Regions from separate parts of the Solibacillus sp. genome, predicted to be linked through region 2. Evidence: predicted binding sites of a transcription regulator. Region 2 holds the regulator's gene; each other region holds the start of a gene.
What was found. Region 2 encodes LexA, which represses DNA repair genes until DNA is damaged. Its sites were predicted from a motif close to CGAACATATGTTCG; they were not measured.

Region 1 (5,643 bases), on a different contig from region 2:
AAGGGTAGGGCCGTTTTCTGCTTCTGCAATCTGTTCAATCGTTTGCAGCAAGTTTTCCCGTTCGATCAAGTCCAGACCGCCACACGGCTCATCCAATATCAAAATTTCCGAATCCGCCATAATGGCCCTTGCTATTTGAACACGCTGCCGTTCACCTTGTGACAAATGCTCGAATGATTTATTCGCTAAATGGTCGCAGTGAAAATGCTTCATAATCGAAACAGCATGTTCTATTTCTTCTTCCGTCACATCATTGAACAGGCGAAGGGCACCGAATTTTCCACTGAGCACGATTTCAATCGCATTATCCTGCCAGTTGAAATTATCGATCATCGCATTGCTGACCCAGCCGATCCGAGTCCGCAGTTTTGGTATATATGTCTTCCCATATGTTTCACCCAGTACTTGGACGTTTCCTTCATTTGGCCAAATATAGCCGTTAATTACTTTCAGCAAAGTCGTTTTACCGGAGCCGTTCAGCCCTAAAATGGCCCAATGCTGTCCCTTTTGTACATGCCAGCTTAAATCGTTTAAAATCTTTTTGTCATTGCGATATAAATGGATATTTTCAATATGTATCATTTAAAAACACCTCCACATACTACTATGCACTTTTTTCCAATCTTACGAAAGTATTTTTTGAAAATTGTAACAATTTAATTAGGCGTAAAAAAAGAAAGCAAACGCATGATGCTTGCTCTCCTCATTATTTATATAACAACACTTTCGACACCTGCTGCGCGGTGGAACAGCTTTCCGTTCCATTTGAGCGCCCATTGTACGACAGGCCCTAAGCCGAACGCCATAAATACAGTACCGACTCCGACTGGTCCACCCAATACAAAACCTAAAACAGCAACTGTTACTTCCATTGTCGTACGTGCGCGGTTGACACTCCAGCCAAGACGATGCACGAACAGCAGCATCAACGTATCACGGGGCCCTACACCGAGGTTTGCGACCATATACATCCCGCAGCCGAAGCCGAGCAGGACAACGCCAACAACAAACGCCAATGTTTGTTCTAACAGTGTATTCGCATCCGGTAATACTAACAAAAATATATCAATGAAAATCCCTGTCAGGAACATGTCCAAATAAGTTCCGACTTTCGGCAATCTTTTCGTGAAAAACGTATCAACAGCCAGAATGAGCAAGCCTAAAATAATAGACCACATACCGACCGTTAAGCCCAAGTTTTTTTGTAGTCCGATATGAAGAACATCCCATGACCCAACGCCAAGTATTTGTCCTTTAATCGTCAATGCGACGCCTAATGATAAAACAATGATGCCTGCAATAAAAAATACGCAGCGCCAATAAAATTCCTGTTTCACTTTCACATGTAATCCCTCATCAATCCTTGATATAATCCTTACTCATTATAACGATTGAATCGGCAAAAATGGATTTACAATAAATTCGAAACATTTGAACTTTTTGAGCGGCAAATTGTTCGTATAAGGAAGCGGAGATACGGCTTTTATTTTTCATACGAATAAGTTAATTCATCGGACGAATCGGCGACATCTACAACTAAATGATGTCCATTAAAAAACCATTCATCGGTTTTTTCGATGTAGAAATGAATATTATCCACAACCGTTTCGGTGCCTATTTCATGCGGCTGCTCCCGTGTCATGCCTAACGAAAACCCTTCATGAAAAGGTGAAGAACCTCCATACCGTGCATAAAAGCGAATAAAATCGCCTTTTTCTACTTCCATCTCTTGTTTAAACCAATTAAGTGCTTTTTCTGATAGTTTGATTTCCATATATTTCACCTCTACTGCCATTATGCAGTAAATAAAAAAAACTTACAAAGCTCGCGTTCTGAATTTCAGGCACAAAAAAAGACTGAAGGGAAACCCTTTCAGTCAATAGTTTAAAATCCTTTAATTTTCGGTTCAGTACCGGCTTTAATCCGCTTAATATTTTCACGGTGACGGTAAAAAATGAAGCCTGCCAGAACGACAACTAATATGAATAATGCATATTCACCTGTTATCATCCAATGACCAATTACATAAATAACCGCTGCAGCGGACACAATCATAGATGACAAGCTGACCATTTTAGTTAACTTTAAGGCGATGACAAAAACAATGATTAAAATTAAAAATAACGGTAAATTATAGCCTAATATAACACCGCCGCTTGTAGCAACCGCTTTTCCTCCACGGAAACTAGCGAAAATCGGGAACATATGGCCCGCAGCCGCAATTACACCCAAGATTAAGGGATGGACAGTGCTGTCTGCGAAAAACGGCAATAATGGTAGCAATACCGCAGCCGTTCCTTTTAATATATCAATAAGCAATACGGCGATGCCCGGTTTTTTGCCTAATACTCTAAATGTATTGGTCGTTCCTAAATTGCCGCTGCCTTGTTGTCGAATATCCGTTTTGTGAAAAATTTTGCCAATCCATAATGCTGATGGAATGGAACCGATTAAATAAGCACAAATAATAATTAACGCGTTGATCAAGTGTTGTGCTCCTTTCGAATTCAGAATTACTACTTGGTACTAATAGTATGTATTGAATATTTTACAATGTTTTTTAATAGAAGGAAAGAGGTATTATTTTTTCGTCCATCGCAAAAAAACAGGGAAAAAGTTACATTTTATTGTTTGCTGCTGAAGGATATGCTTTTAAACGTTCGTTTTTGATGATACAATTAATCTTTGCAAAGCCTAAAACAGTACCTTTAAACATTGACAGCATGCATATTTGAGCGTACGATTAGGTAGTAAATAGAACGTTTGTTTGTATTTTTGGAGGGGATTACATTTGGTAAAAAACCAAACCGGTATTTCGTATAATGAAGATGCCATTCAAGTATTAGAAGGTTTAGAAGCCGTACGCAAAAGACCAGGGATGTATATTGGTTCTACAGATAGTCGAGGTCTTCACCACTTAGTGTATGAAATTGTTGACAATGCAGTGGATGAAGCGCTTGCTGGATTTGGACATCATATCATCGTGAAGATTCATGAAGATAACAGTATTAGCGTGCGTGACCATGGACGTGGTATGCCAACAGGTATGCATAAAATGGGCAAACCAACCCCTGAAATTATTTTCACCGTCCTTCATGCAGGCGGAAAGTTTGGACAAGGCGGCTATAAAACGAGTGGTGGTTTACATGGTGTTGGTTCATCAGTTGTAAACGCCTTATCAACATTTTTGGAAGTAACAATTTATCGTGATGGCCAAATTTACCGCCAACGCTTTGAACAAGGCGGGAAACCGGCTACATCACTTGATATGATCGGAAAAACGAAGGAAACAGGAACACTCGTACATTTCCTGCCAGATCCATCGATTTTTTCTGTCGTTAAATATAATTATGATACATTGGCAGAACGATTACGTGAATCTGCGTTTTTACTGAAAGGATTAAAAATTGAACTAATCGATGCCCGGGGTGAAGGACAGCATGAAATTTTCTATTATGAAAGCGGTATTGAAGCATTCGTTACATACTTAAACGAAGAAAAAGATGTATTACATCCGGTTAAATATGTAGAAGGCATTATTCAGGAAATTGAAGTGGAGTTCGCGCTGCAATTTAATGACGGCTATTCCGAAACGATTTTGTCGTTCGTTAACAATGTCCGTACACGTGATGGCGGTACACATGAAACAGGTGCCAAAACAGCTCTGACACGTGTATTTAATGAATACGCCCGCAAAATCGGGTTGCTGAAAGAAAAAGATAAAAACCTGGAAGGCACCGATATTCGTGAAGGCCTGACAGCAATTGTTTCCGTACGTATTCCTGAAAATCTGCTGCAGTTTGAAGGACAGACAAAAGGGAAGCTTGGTACATCTGAAGCACGCTCTGCCGTTGATACCGTTGTTTCGGAGAAATTAATGTATGTACTTGAAGAAAACGCCGAGCTGTCGGCTTCTTTAGTACGTAAAGCAATTCGCGCCCAACAAGTGCGTGAAGCTGCACGTAAAGCACGTGATGATGCCCGTAACGGAAAAAAGAAGAAATCGAGTACGCTTCTGTCTGGTAAGCTGACACCTGCACAATCAAAAAATGCTTCCAGAAATGAATTATACCTAGTAGAGGGTGATTCGGCGGGCGGTTCGGCGAAGCAAGGTCGTGACCGTACATTCCAGGCGATTTTGCCATTGCGCGGTAAAGTAATCAATACCGAAAAGGCAAAGCTGCAGGATATTATGAAAAATGAAGAAATCGCAACGATTATTCATACGATCGGTGCCGGTGTCGGAGCTGATTTCTCGGTGGAAGATGCCGCTTACGATAAAGTTGTCATCATGACCGATGCCGATACAGACGGTGCCCATATTCAAGTGTTATTGCTGACATTCTTCTACCGTTATATGCGTCCGCTCATTGAAGCAGGGAAAGTGTATATCGCGTTACCGCCTCTTTATAAAGTATCGAAAGGGTCAGGCAAAAAGCAGGAGCTTATGTATGCCTGGACAGAACAGGAGCTGAGTGCCGCAACGAAAAAAATCGGCAAGGGCTATATTATTCAGCGCTATAAAGGTTTAGGTGAGATGAATGCCGACCAGCTTTGGGATACAACGATGAATCCGGAAACACGTACATTAATCCGTGTGAAAATTGAAGATGGTGCACGTGCAGAACGTCGTATTACAACACTGATGGGCGATAAAGTTGAGCCCCGCCGTAAATGGATCGAATCAAATGTCAACTTCGGCATGGAAGAGGATGCAAGCATTTTAGAAAATGAATTCATCCAGCATGAGGAGGTTAACGAATAATGAGTTTTGTAGAAAAATTTCAAGATCTGCCATTAGAAGAAGTTATGGGTGACCGTTTTGGTCGCTATTCCAAATATATTATTCAAGACCGTGCATTACCGGATACGCGTGACGGGTTAAAACCTGTACAGCGTCGTATATTATATGCGATGTTCCATGAAGGTAATACTTTTGACAAACCGTTTCGTAAATCGGCAAAAACGGTCGGAAACGTAATTGGTAACTATCATCCGCACGGAGATACTTCGGTGTATGATGCGATGGTCCGTATGAGCCAGGACTGGAAAAGCCGTCATATGCTGGTCGAAATGCATGGTAACAACGGTTCTGTCGATGGTGACCCGCCAGCCGCAATGCGTTACACAGAAGCGCGTCTTTCGGCAATTGCTGCAGAACTATTACGTGATATTAATAAAAATACAGTCGAATTCGTACCAAATTTTGATGATCAGGATATGGAGCCGACAGTATTGCCATCTCGTTTCCCGAATCTGTTAGTCAATGGCGCAACAGGGATTTCGGCTGGTTATGCTACGGATATTCCGCCACATAATCTGCAGGAAGCACTTGATGCGGTTTTAATGCGTCTGGACAACAAAAACTGTACAGTCGATGAATTGATGACTGTCATTAAAGGTCCCGATTTTCCTACGGGCGGAATTATTCAAGGTGTTGATGGCATTAAAAAAGCGTACGAAACAGGAAAAGGGAAAATTATTGTCCGCTCACGAACAGAGATTGAACAGTTAAAAGGCAACAAAGAGCAGATTATCATTACCGAGATTCCATTTGAAGTAAATAAGGCCAACATGATCCGTAAAATGGACGAGTTGCGCGTAAATGACCGCCGTTTAGACGGTATATCAGAGATTCGCGAT
Region 2 (5,643 bases):
TTGCCGCTTTAAATGTATCGTATACTTCAGTTGGAACGAAGAATGGCTCATGTTCCCAAGCGTATGCAGCTTTTGTTAAAGTAACTTCATCAAACCCTAGTGGCGCACCATGTGAATCAGCTTTACCAGATTTGTTAGGAGAACCAAAACCGATGACAGTTTTCACTTCGATTACAGTTGGGCCGCCAGTATTTTGCTTCGCTTTTTCAATAGCTGAATTAATTTCCGCGATATCTGTACCGTCTGCAACTTTTAAATAGTTCCAGCCGTAAGATTCGAAACGTTTTTGGATGTTTTCAGAGAATGACTTTTCTAAATCACCATCAAGTGAAATGTCATTTGAATCATATAGTACAATTAATTTATCCAATTTTAAGTGACCTGCAAGAGAAATTGCTTCTGCAGCAACACCTTCCATTAAATCTCCGTCACCGCAAAGAGCAAATGTATAGTGGTCTACAATGTCTTTACCTGGCTTGTTGTATGTTGCTGCCAAGTGACGTTCAGCCATAGCCATACCTACTGACATTGCAATACCTTGTCCTAATGGACCAGTTGTCGCTTCTACACCAACTGTATGACCATATTCAGGATGTCCCGGTGTTTTTGAATTCCATTGACGGAAGTTTTTGATCTCTTCCATCTCTAAACCGTAGCCGCCTAGATGCAATAAACTATATAAAAGCATGGAACCATGTCCAGCTGATAGTACAAAACGGTCGCGATTATACCAATTAGGATTTTGTGGATTGTGACGTAATTGCTTCGTCCACAATGTATAGGCCATAGGTGCAGCACCCATTGGTAAACCTGGGTGACCCGAATTTGCTTTTTCGATTGCGTCAATTGATAGTGTACGGATTGCGTTAATTGCTAACTGATCCATCTGTTGTGTCATTATGTGACATCCTTTCCTCGTACGATATTTATACATTTTATAGTGTAGACAAATTTCCACAAGAAAACAATAATTTCTAAAAACGTCCCGTAAAATATGTCATACTTTATATTAATTGTGACATATTAATGAAATGTAATTAGTTTAAGAATTTCTTCTGTGATTTAATTTGTTTTAATTTTTCAGGTGTCACATCATTGCCTTCTTCATCAATTACTTTCACATGCTCGATTGTATCGCGCATTGTAGTACGGAAAGTATCTAAATATTCTTTGCGCAGTGCTGTACGTTCCTTCGCCTGCTCTTCAGTCAATTTACCTTCTCTCGCTAATTTAGAAAGCTCATTAATGCGAGCTAATTTTTCTTTTGATAACATTTGAATCTCACCTTTCTTCCTACCTACTACAAAGGTATAAAAAAAACGACTTGAAAACAAGTGTTTACTCTTCAAGTCGCTCCATATATTCAATATATCTTCTATGTACGGTCGCTTTACTGATAGAAATTCCCAAACCCGACAAAGTCGTAGCAATTTCCGCAAATGTTAAACCTTTCTGGCGAAGCTGAACAATTTCTTCGACAGGCACTTCTTTTCGTTCACGCCCTTCAATATTGCCACGATTTTTTAAATTATTTTGCGGCTGGTAGCCATTTTCTACAGCGCGGCGCATTCCCCGGCGGATTTTTGCATTATGCATACGGCGCTGATATTCTTCTACAATCGCCAAAATTTCAAGCAGCATTGTATCCATTTCGTTTAATATGACTGGACCTGCATCGTTTAATGTATATACTGTCGCTTCATATTTTTGCAGTAGGTGAAGCACTGCCATACGGGCATTTCCTCGACCTAAACGTGTCTCGTCCTGTACAAATAATGCTTTAATACCGTACTCTTTCATATAGTCAAGCATATCGAGCAATCCGTCTCGATCGACATCATATCCACTATGCTGATCCATGAAAATCTCCACATCTTTATAGCCGAATGTTTTTGCATATTTTGTCAGTTCTTCCTGCTGACGCACTAGTGATGTTTCCTGAGTATTTTTATCCGTACTGACACGGCAATAAATTACTGCTTTAGTTTTTATCATTGTTCCCTCTCGCTACTTTAATCGATTGCATATCGGAGGATTCATTCAGCTGAGCAATGTATTGTGAATCTTTTTCTACAGGTACAACCAATACTTGTCCTAAAACAACTTTTTCATCCAGCATTCCGTTTTCCTTTTTTACTTCATTGATCCAATCATGCTTAGCCATTTTACCACGATATTGTTCTGCCAACGACCATAAAGTATCACCGTGCTCTATGCTTACGTGTTCGTATAATTCAATTTTATCATCCTGCATCATGAATAAAGCAATCATAAGTATAGAGAATAGTAGAAACATTGATGTGAAGCCATTTAATTTAATTCTTTTCATTAGAAAAACCCTCTTTCGAATGTATGTTCGGAATATTTGTTCTCATAATAATACGAACATATGTTTTTGTCAACCGTTTTTTCGAACTTATGTTTGCATTCGTGTTCGCATACTGCTATACTTACTTTAAGAAAAATAGCATGATAAAGAGGTGAGTTAGTTGACACAAAAAATTTCAAAGCGGCAGCAAGCTATTCTAACTTTTATAAAAGAGGAAGTTCGTTCTAAAGGCTATCCGCCATCAGTTCGCGAAATTGGAGAAGCAGTAGGTTTAGCTTCCAGTTCAACTGTCCACGGGCATTTAGCTCGTTTAGAAAGTAAAGGGCTTATCCGTCGTGATCCTACAAAGCCGCGTGCCATTGAAATATTGGACCAGGAAGAGATGAACATTGCGAAACAAGGTGTCATTCATGTTCCGTTGATCGGTAAAGTTACAGCTGGTCTGCCTATTTCCGCAATCGAGGATATTCAGGAATATTTCCCGTTGCCGGATGCTTACGGCTCACCGGAAGAGGAATTGTTTATGCTTGAAATTATGGGAGAATCCATGATTGAAGCCGGTATTTTAAATGGGGATTATGTTATCGTTAAAAAAACGTCTACTGCGAACAATGGAGAGATTGTCGTAGCAATGACGGAAGACGATGAAGCGACTGTCAAGCGCTTTTACAAAGAAAAAACTCATTTCCGTCTACAGCCTGAGAATAGCTCAATGGAGCCAATCATTGTCAACCAAGTTTCTATTTTAGGTAAAGTAGTCGGCCTCTATCGAAATATCCATTAATTATTAAGCTTGCCATTCTAATATAATCGGCAAGCTTTTTATTTTTAAAACAAAAAGCCCAGCCGCGAATGACTGAGCCTATATTTATTTATTGCATGCTTCTACAAAACTGTTAAATAAGCGCTGTGCATATACATCCCCGTTTGGAGCCAATTCTTCCGGATGCCATTGCACCGCGACACAATATGGATGCGATTCATGTTCAATCCCTTCAATGATGCCGTCCTTAGCGACAGCCGAAACAACGAGCCCTTCCCCGAGATTTCCAACCGATTGATGGTGAAATGTATTTACACGAAATGAGTCTTCTTTAAATATTTCTTTAAATTTTGGTGTTTTTACTTCAACGGTATGTGCCAATTCCCCGCGCTTTGAAGTTTGTTTATGTAAAATTGTGTTTTCTACTTGTGATGGTATATCCTGAATGATCGTCCCCCCAAATGCGACATTCATAATCTGTTGTCCGCGGCAAATACCGAGAACAGGCATTTGTCTTTTAAAGGCTTCATTCATTAATAAAAGATCGCTGTCATCCCGCTTTCGTACAACACTTCCGATATGACGGTGCGGCTCTTCATTAAACAACAACGGATCTATATCCGCTCCACCAATTAATACGAGGCCATCAATTAGATTTAATAATGCATCTACGTTTTCTTCTGTAGCATTCGGTATACAAATCGGAATACCTCCAGCTTGTTCAATGGAAGTTAAATATGCGTTGTTAATATCCAATTTCTTGTCAAAATCATACATTGTTAATCCAATAATCGGTTTCATTCTTTTTATCCCCTTATAGTTTGTAGATAATTCCAATAATTTAAATTATACTATTTCGTTATACTAAATGACTACAAAAAATAAAAAAGGATTGCACAACCGCAACCCTTTATTTTTATACAATTTCCATTTGTTTTATAAAATACTGTTTTATTTCTTTCCAGTTCTGAACACGTATGAAACATTCTTCTGATCGATTGTACGGCATCGAATACAATATGCCCGTTCCTTTAAATGCTGCAAGCTGGCGTGGGCTGTCATCAATTAAATAATCGGTATGTATTACAGCTTTATTTCCGCAAAACACAATGTTCTGTGTTTTAATAAAGGGTAAATGCTCCATCAGCCAATCGTATTTCGCTGTAAATGAACCCGGTACATCCATTGCAGCTGTCGCAATAAAAATTTCATAATGCTCCTGCAGTTCCTGAATGACTTCAATTGCATCTCCATCCAGTACTTTTAAATCTCTGAAATAGTCAGGCTCATTTAATAAAGCAAATAATTTTTTTGCATCTTCTCGAGGCAAATCACGCTGTGTCGTCATAAGAAACTCTTCATCTGTAAAATTTGTTCCGAAATTCTCGTTATACGTAACACGTAATTTCGAATAAAAATCTGCTAGCACCTGATCCATATCGATAGCAATACTTTTTTTCATGTAATAAGCCTCCTTGAAATTTCCTGATTTTAGTTTATACAATTGTATTGTTAAAAAACAAGGTTTAACTCTTTACAATTAACAACGTACATATTTACGTTTAAAACCGATTCGCCCTTTTTCCACCTGTTTTTCAATTTCCGCAAATGCATGAAGCAGACCCGGTTTTTTCCCTTCACGTTTCGTTTCAATTGGTCCGATTTCATTGGCAATTTGCACAGCTTCAATATGTAAAGGTTTAAATGAAACACCGACAGTCATGACAAAATTATTCATTGCCACCTGAGTACGCTGAGGTGCTTGAAGGATATTGTGTTTTACATACTCAAGCATATCCATTAACTTTTCCTTTGAAAATTCCTCATCTTTACGATTTCCGAGAAGCCAGCAGTAACAATGCCAGCCTGCCGACATTTTCAGGTCCTCACCACTGGCAATCCATTTATCGCTTACTTCTTGCGCAATATCGGATTCCGCCAATGTCACTGCAACAACATAATCGGAAATCATATAGAAATAGGCCTGATCCATCCAGCGGTCATAATCTTCCTCAGTCATAGCTTTCGGATCCGCAATGATTCCTGCAAAATACATAGCATCATAGTTGCCTGTGGCATAGAGCTGTTCAGCCAGTTCCTGATCTATCTTTATTTGTTTTACATACGGTTTCATCGAGCCAATCGTTACACCGAAAACCGGCTCCTTTGCACCATTGGACATATAAATCTTTTTTGTACGCTCTTTGCCCAGTGCTTCTAACTCTTGCATCATTGTATCGAGTTTCATAATTTCCTCCTTATATTATTAAAGTATTTGTCTCTTACTATTATATGGTTTAACCGATCGACATACCTAGCCTTTTTCTCAGTAATTAGCTTTATAAGTATAAAATTCATTTTAAATTGCATTTACAGGATCAGGATATATACGTGACAAACACTCCAGTTTCATTGTCCTTTTATTGTTACCCTCCACTTTTAAATTTATTAAAAAAATTGGCAAATTATTTCACCGAATAATAAAACAACCTCTGAACAGAATAATCTCAGGAGGTGATATTGATGTCAAAAAATAAAAACAACATCAATA
Region 3 (5,643 bases), on a different contig from region 2:
TATAATTTACATTTTGCATTATAAAAACCATTATTTGTAAAACTAATTTCATTCTATAATGAAAATGAATAATATAGCAATTTTATTTAATAATAAAAACCCCATATCATAGATTAGCTCCTACGAAATGGGGTTTTTTGATAAATATAAAATATTATTATTTCGCATACTCCACTGAACGTGTTTCACGAATAACTGTCACTTTGATGTGACCTGGATAATCGAGTTCTTCTTCAATGCGTTTGCGGATATCTCGCGCTAAACGATGAGATGCTAGATCGTCGATTTTTTCAGGTTGTACGATGATACGTACTTCACGACCTGCTTGGATCGCGAATGATTTTTCAACGCCGTCATAGCTTTCCGAAATTTCTTCCAGCTTTTCAAGGCGGCGAATATAGTTTTCTAATGTTTCACTGCGGGCACCTGGGCGGGCTGCTGATAATGCATCGGCTGCTGCTACAAGTACGGCAATAACTGAAGTTGCTTCTGTGTCACCGTGGTGGGATGCAATTGAGTTAATAACAACTGGATGTTCTTTATACTTCGTTGCCAGTTCCACACCAATTTCAACGTGGCTTCCTTCGACTTCATGGTCAATTGCTTTACCGATATCATGCAGTAAACCTGCACGACGCGCTAATGTCACATCTTCACCTAGTTCAGCTGCAAGTAATCCTGCTAAGTGGGCTACTTCGATTGAATGTTTCAACACATTTTGACCATAGCTTGTACGGTATTTCATACGACCAAGGATCTTCATTAAATCCGGATGCAGGTTATGAATACCTACTTCGAATGTTGTTTGCTCACCCGTTTCACGGATTTGCTCATCCACTTCACGGCGAGATTTTTCTACCATTTCTTCGATACGTGCGGGGTGAATACGACCATCTTGAACTAGTTTTTCCAATGCAAGACGAGCTGTTTCACGGCGGATCGGATCAAAGCCGGATAAAATAACTGCTTCAGGCGTATCATCAATAATCAGATCGATACCTGTAAGCGTCTCTAAAGTACGAATGTTACGGCCTTCACGACCAATGATGCGGCCTTTCATCTCATCATTTGGCAGATTTACAACGGAAACTGTTGTTTCTGCAACATGGTCGGCTGCAAAGCGTTGTAATGCAAGTGATAAAATTTCTCGAGCCTTTTTGTCTGATTCTTCTTTTGCACGCAATTCTGATTCTTTCGTCATTACAGCGATATCTGTAGAAAGTTCGTTTTCAACTTCCTTCAAGATAACCTCTTTCGCTTCTTCGCGCGTCAGAGCTGCAATGCGCTCAAGCTCAGTTTTTTGACTTGCAACAAGTTGTTCTACTTTGCTTTCCATCTGTTCAATATGCTGTTGTCTGCTAGCCAGAGCTTCTTCTTTACGCTCTAAGCTTATCTCTCTTTTGTTCAGAGTATCATCTTTGCGGTCAAGGTTTTCTTCTCTTTGCAATAAACGGTTCTCTTGTTTCTGAAGCTCTCCACGACGGTCACGAATGTCATTTTCCGCTTCAGTTCGAAATTTGTGAGTTTCATCCTTTGCTTCAAGCAGTGCTTCCTTTTTAAGTGCATCTGCTTCACGTTTCGCGTCTTCCACGATTTGTTCGGCAACATGCTTTGCACCAGTCACTTTTGATTCATTCACGTTTTTCATGTAGAAATAGATAACAGCGACACCGACAGCGAATCCTAGCAAAGCAGGGAGTATCATTTCCATAATATCGTTTCCCTCCTATGCCTATATATGTCTGATGTTCTCTTATTCGGCTAAATATATCTGAATTGTTCAAACATACCGCCTATTCATTTCAAAATTTAGAAATTATACATTTTAATTGTATAGTTCAAAATTAGGTATGTCAAGAATAGCCATGGTTTATGGGGTTTTTTATATTTTTTGGGTGAGTTGTATTGGTAGAAGCGATAGGTTTAGTATACCCTAAAATTTTCTAAATAGGGTTCGGTATCATAGTATAGAGTACCCGGGCCCTGTTGTTCTAGTATACCCTAATTTTCCAGGAGATACCCAATTGAGGCGGGGCTGGCCGCTGGAAGTTCTAATAAATTATAAAATGTTCTAATATATTTTTAATTGTGCTAATAAACTTTCGATTTTCTAATATATTCAGCACTTCTTCTAATAAGTGGTCCCGAATTTCAAATATCGTCTTCAAATCTTCTAATATCAGGTGGAGATTTTCTAATATCGTAAAGTTTGTTCTAATTAAAGTTCTTGCTGTACTTTTTCACCGAATTTCTCTAGCAAAATTCAGTCAAAATGGGCCAAGTCCGTCCCATCTTCTATTATCTGCTCCTAATCTTCTAATATCACTCAGACTTCTTCTAATAAACCCCATGTTTGTTCTAATAAAATCACAGATTACCTCACCCGCAGGTACTTTGACCAAAGTCCGCGCCCCTATACCTAAACAGCTCCCCCATCCATACCCCCAACAAATACAAAAACCCAAGCAAACTACTTCGCTTGGGTCTGTAACATTATTCTTTTTCGTCTTCGAATAATTCTAGTTCGTCCAGTTCTTCTTCGTCAGTTGTATCGTTGGCGCCGATTGTGTAGCCTAGTTCGCCGATACCGAAGTGTTGACGAATTTTTTCTGTTACTTCTTCTTTCATTGCAGGGTTTTCTTTGAAGAATTGTTTTACATTTTCACGACCTTGGCCAATTCGTTCGCTGTTGTAAGAATACCAAGAACCGCTCTTCTGGATGATGTCCAGTTCTGCACCGATGTCGACGATTTCACCTTCTTTTGAAATCCCTTCACCGTACATAATATCAACTTCCGCTGTACGGAATGGTGGCGCTACTTTATTTTTTACAACTTTGATTTTCGTTTTGTTACCGATAATTTCTGTACCTTGCTTAATCGCTTCACCACGACGCACTTCTAAACGGATAGAAGAGTAGAATTTAAGGGCACGTCCACCTGTAGTTGTTTCCGGGTTACCGAACATAACACCGATTTTTTCACGTACTTGGTTGATGAAAATAGCAAGCGTATTCGATTTGTTGATAACACCTGATAATTTACGTAATGCCTGAGACATTAGACGTGCTTGAAGACCCATGTGCGAGTCACCCATTTCGCCTTCGATCTCTGCTTTTGGTACTAATGCTGCTACAGAGTCGATTACGATAATATCGATCGCACCAGAACGTACTAATGCTTCCGCGATTTCAAGTGCTTGTTCACCTGTATCCGGCTGTGATAATAATAATTCGTCAATGTTAACACCCAATTTTTGTGCATATACCGGGTCAAGTGCGTGCTCAGCATCGATAAATGCTGCTGTACCGCCGTTAGCCTGTATTTCTGCAATGGCATGTAATGTAACTGTTGTTTTACCAGATGATTCTGGTCCGTAAACTTCTACAATACGTCCGCGCGGGTATCCGCCTATACCTAATGCTGCATCAATTGCGATAGAACCTGATGAAGTTGTATCGATTTTGTTGTTCGAGTTCTCACCTAACTTCATGACAGAACCTTTACCGAATTGTTTTTCTATTTGTTTTAACGCCATATCTAATGCTGCTTTACGATCGCTCAAACTATTTCCTCCTTAAGAAAAAGCTTTATTTAACTTATGTCTCTATTATACTTGCTAATGAGATAACATTCAAGAAAAAAGCGAACATATTTTCGCTTTTTCTTTGAATGTTTCTAAATACCTTTAAATCAGTAATCAAATCGCCTTTATCAAAAGAAACCGACAATTAAATCAGCTTTTTGTAACCTTGATTCGCTAATTCTCTCATTAAATAGCTGAACGTAAACTTCACCGCGCGAATCCGGTTTGTATTTCTTGAGCCGGTTAACTGCAGTCGGTACGTTAATGGCTCTGTGTCGCCAATCTTAATACCAACCCAGATTGATCCTGCAGGCTGTCCGTCGTGATCGCCTGGTCCTGCTGCACCCGTCAGCCCGACACCGATATCTGTACCGAACTTTTCACGGACTTGTGTCGCCATTGCGGCAGCACATTCACTGCTGACGATACCATATTCATCAAGCAGGTCACCGGAAATACCGAGGTGTTGGATTTTCGCTTCTTTCGTATACGTTACGACACCGCCGATTAATGCGGACCCGACACCTGGAACTTCCGCCAGCTCCGACTGGAACAGACCGGCCGTTAAACTTTCGGCAGCGGAAACCGTTAACTCATTCTCAAGAAGCATTTGTACAAGCTTGAATCCTAATGATTCATCATTTACCCCGTAATAGTATTCTCCGACAATATCGAGAATTTCACGTTTCTTCAATTCAATAAGACGGAATGCCTGTGGCTCGTTTTGCGCTTTTGCCGTAATGCGCAATGTTACTTCACCATCTGAAGCAAGCGGGGCAACGGTTGGATTTGTCTGTTCATCCAAAATGTTCTGTATGCGGGTTTCCAGATCTGCTTCGCCGATACCGTAAAAACGTAGTACATGCGATAAAATAACGCCGCCGTCATGCAGAAGCGCCGCAAGTTTCGGCTTCGTTTCATATTGGAACATCGGCTCAAGCTCTTTCGGCGGACCTGGCAGTAAAATATAAATACGGTCATTTTCCTCCAAAAACATTCCCGGTGCCATACCGTGCTGGTTCAGCAATACATCACAGCCATCCAGTACAAGCGCCTGTTTCCGGTTGTTTTCCGTCATCGGTCGTCTTTGCTTCGAGAAGAATTCTTCAATTGCAAACAGCGCCGTTTCATCAAACACTAACGTACGATTTAAATGCTTCGCAATCGCTTCCTTCGTTAAATCATCCTTTGTCGGACCTAGACCACCTGAGAAGATTATAATATCCGCACGCTGTTCCGCAATTTTGATCGCCTCTAAAAGCCTCGCCTCGTTATCCCCTACAACTGTATGATAATAAACATTAATGCCAAGTTCAGAAAGCTGGCTCGATATAAATTTTGCGTTCGTGTTGGCGATTTGTCCTAATAGTAATTCCGATCCTACCGCTATAATTTCTGCATTCATTCCTAAAACCCCCTATAGATCAATTTCACCTTGGCGTAATTCAGGCCCACAGGATGTGGGTCAGTCAGCCGTTGTCGCACGAAGCAACCGTTGTAGGCTGACTTCCTTTCCTTAAGAAAATCTGTGACATCTGCCAGAGGCTTTTTTTACAGCAGTTGTTTTGGCAACTGCTGTAAGAATAAAGAAAACTAGATTAGAAAAACATTCCTCTCATGCACGAGTCCTGTTCTATCTTTTATGGATACTTATTACTATTACCTATCCTAAAAGAAATTCTAACCTAGTTTTAGAAATTTTATTTATTTTGAATCCAATAATGCACGACGGTTTAAATAGAAATAATCCCATCCAGACCATACTGTAAAGAATAATGCTACATAAAGCATAATCATATCAAAAGGTATGCCAACTAATGTAAAAATCGTATTGTGTAAAATTAATGCAGAAATCGCCACGATTTGAGCCCAAGTTTTAATTTTACCAAGCTGGTTCGCCGCTACGACTTCCCCTTGTCCTGCTAAAATTAATCGAAGTCCCGTTACCGCGAACTCACGCGAAATAATGATAATGACAATCCATGCAGGTGCCAAGTCGATTTCCACCAATAAAATAAAGGCAGCGGAAACGAGCAGCTTGTCTGCAAGCGGGTCCAA

Region 1: parE (DNA topoisomerase IV subunit B) is a predicted target of LexA. The motif match lies at 2,757-2,770, and genes of this name have one in related genera.
Region 3: recA (recombinase RecA) is a predicted target of LexA. The motif match lies at 3,646-3,659, and genes of this name have one in related genera.

What each region holds. Positions count from the first base shown of each region.
Region 1 is NZ_JBELZM010000014.1:27,045-32,687, forward strand. It holds gene ABS917_RS13765 (ABC transporter ATP-binding protein) at 1-582, opposite strand, end outside; gene ABS917_RS13770 (YczE/YyaS/YitT family protein) at 711-1,337, opposite strand; gene ABS917_RS13775 (HesB/YadR/YfhF family protein) at 1,484-1,774, opposite strand; gene plsY (glycerol-3-phosphate 1-O-acyltransferase PlsY) at 1,885-2,487, opposite strand; gene parE (DNA topoisomerase IV subunit B) at 2,792-4,765, shown strand; gene parC (DNA topoisomerase IV subunit A) at 4,765-5,643, shown strand, end outside.
Region 2 is NZ_JBELZM010000002.1:196,853-202,495, reverse strand. It holds gene tkt (transketolase) at 1-898, opposite strand, end outside; gene ABS917_RS03125 (DUF896 domain-containing protein) at 1,038-1,274, opposite strand; gene ABS917_RS03120 (YneB family resolvase-like protein) at 1,339-1,995, opposite strand; gene yneA (cell division suppressor protein YneA) at 1,982-2,329, opposite strand; gene lexA (transcriptional repressor LexA) at 2,490-3,113, shown strand; gene ABS917_RS03105 (gamma-glutamyl-gamma-aminobutyrate hydrolase family protein) at 3,198-3,893, opposite strand; gene ABS917_RS03100 (5' nucleotidase, NT5C type) at 4,009-4,554, opposite strand; gene ABS917_RS03095 (DNA alkylation repair protein) at 4,633-5,340, opposite strand; gene ABS917_RS03090 (gamma-type small acid-soluble spore protein) at 5,616-5,643, shown strand, end outside.
Region 3 is NZ_JBELZM010000001.1:267,908-273,550, reverse strand. It holds gene rny (ribonuclease Y) at 158-1,711, opposite strand; gene recA (recombinase RecA) at 2,494-3,564, opposite strand; gene ABS917_RS01330 (competence/damage-inducible protein A) at 3,731-4,990, opposite strand; gene pgsA (CDP-diacylglycerol--glycerol-3-phosphate 3-phosphatidyltransferase) at 5,290-5,643, opposite strand, start outside.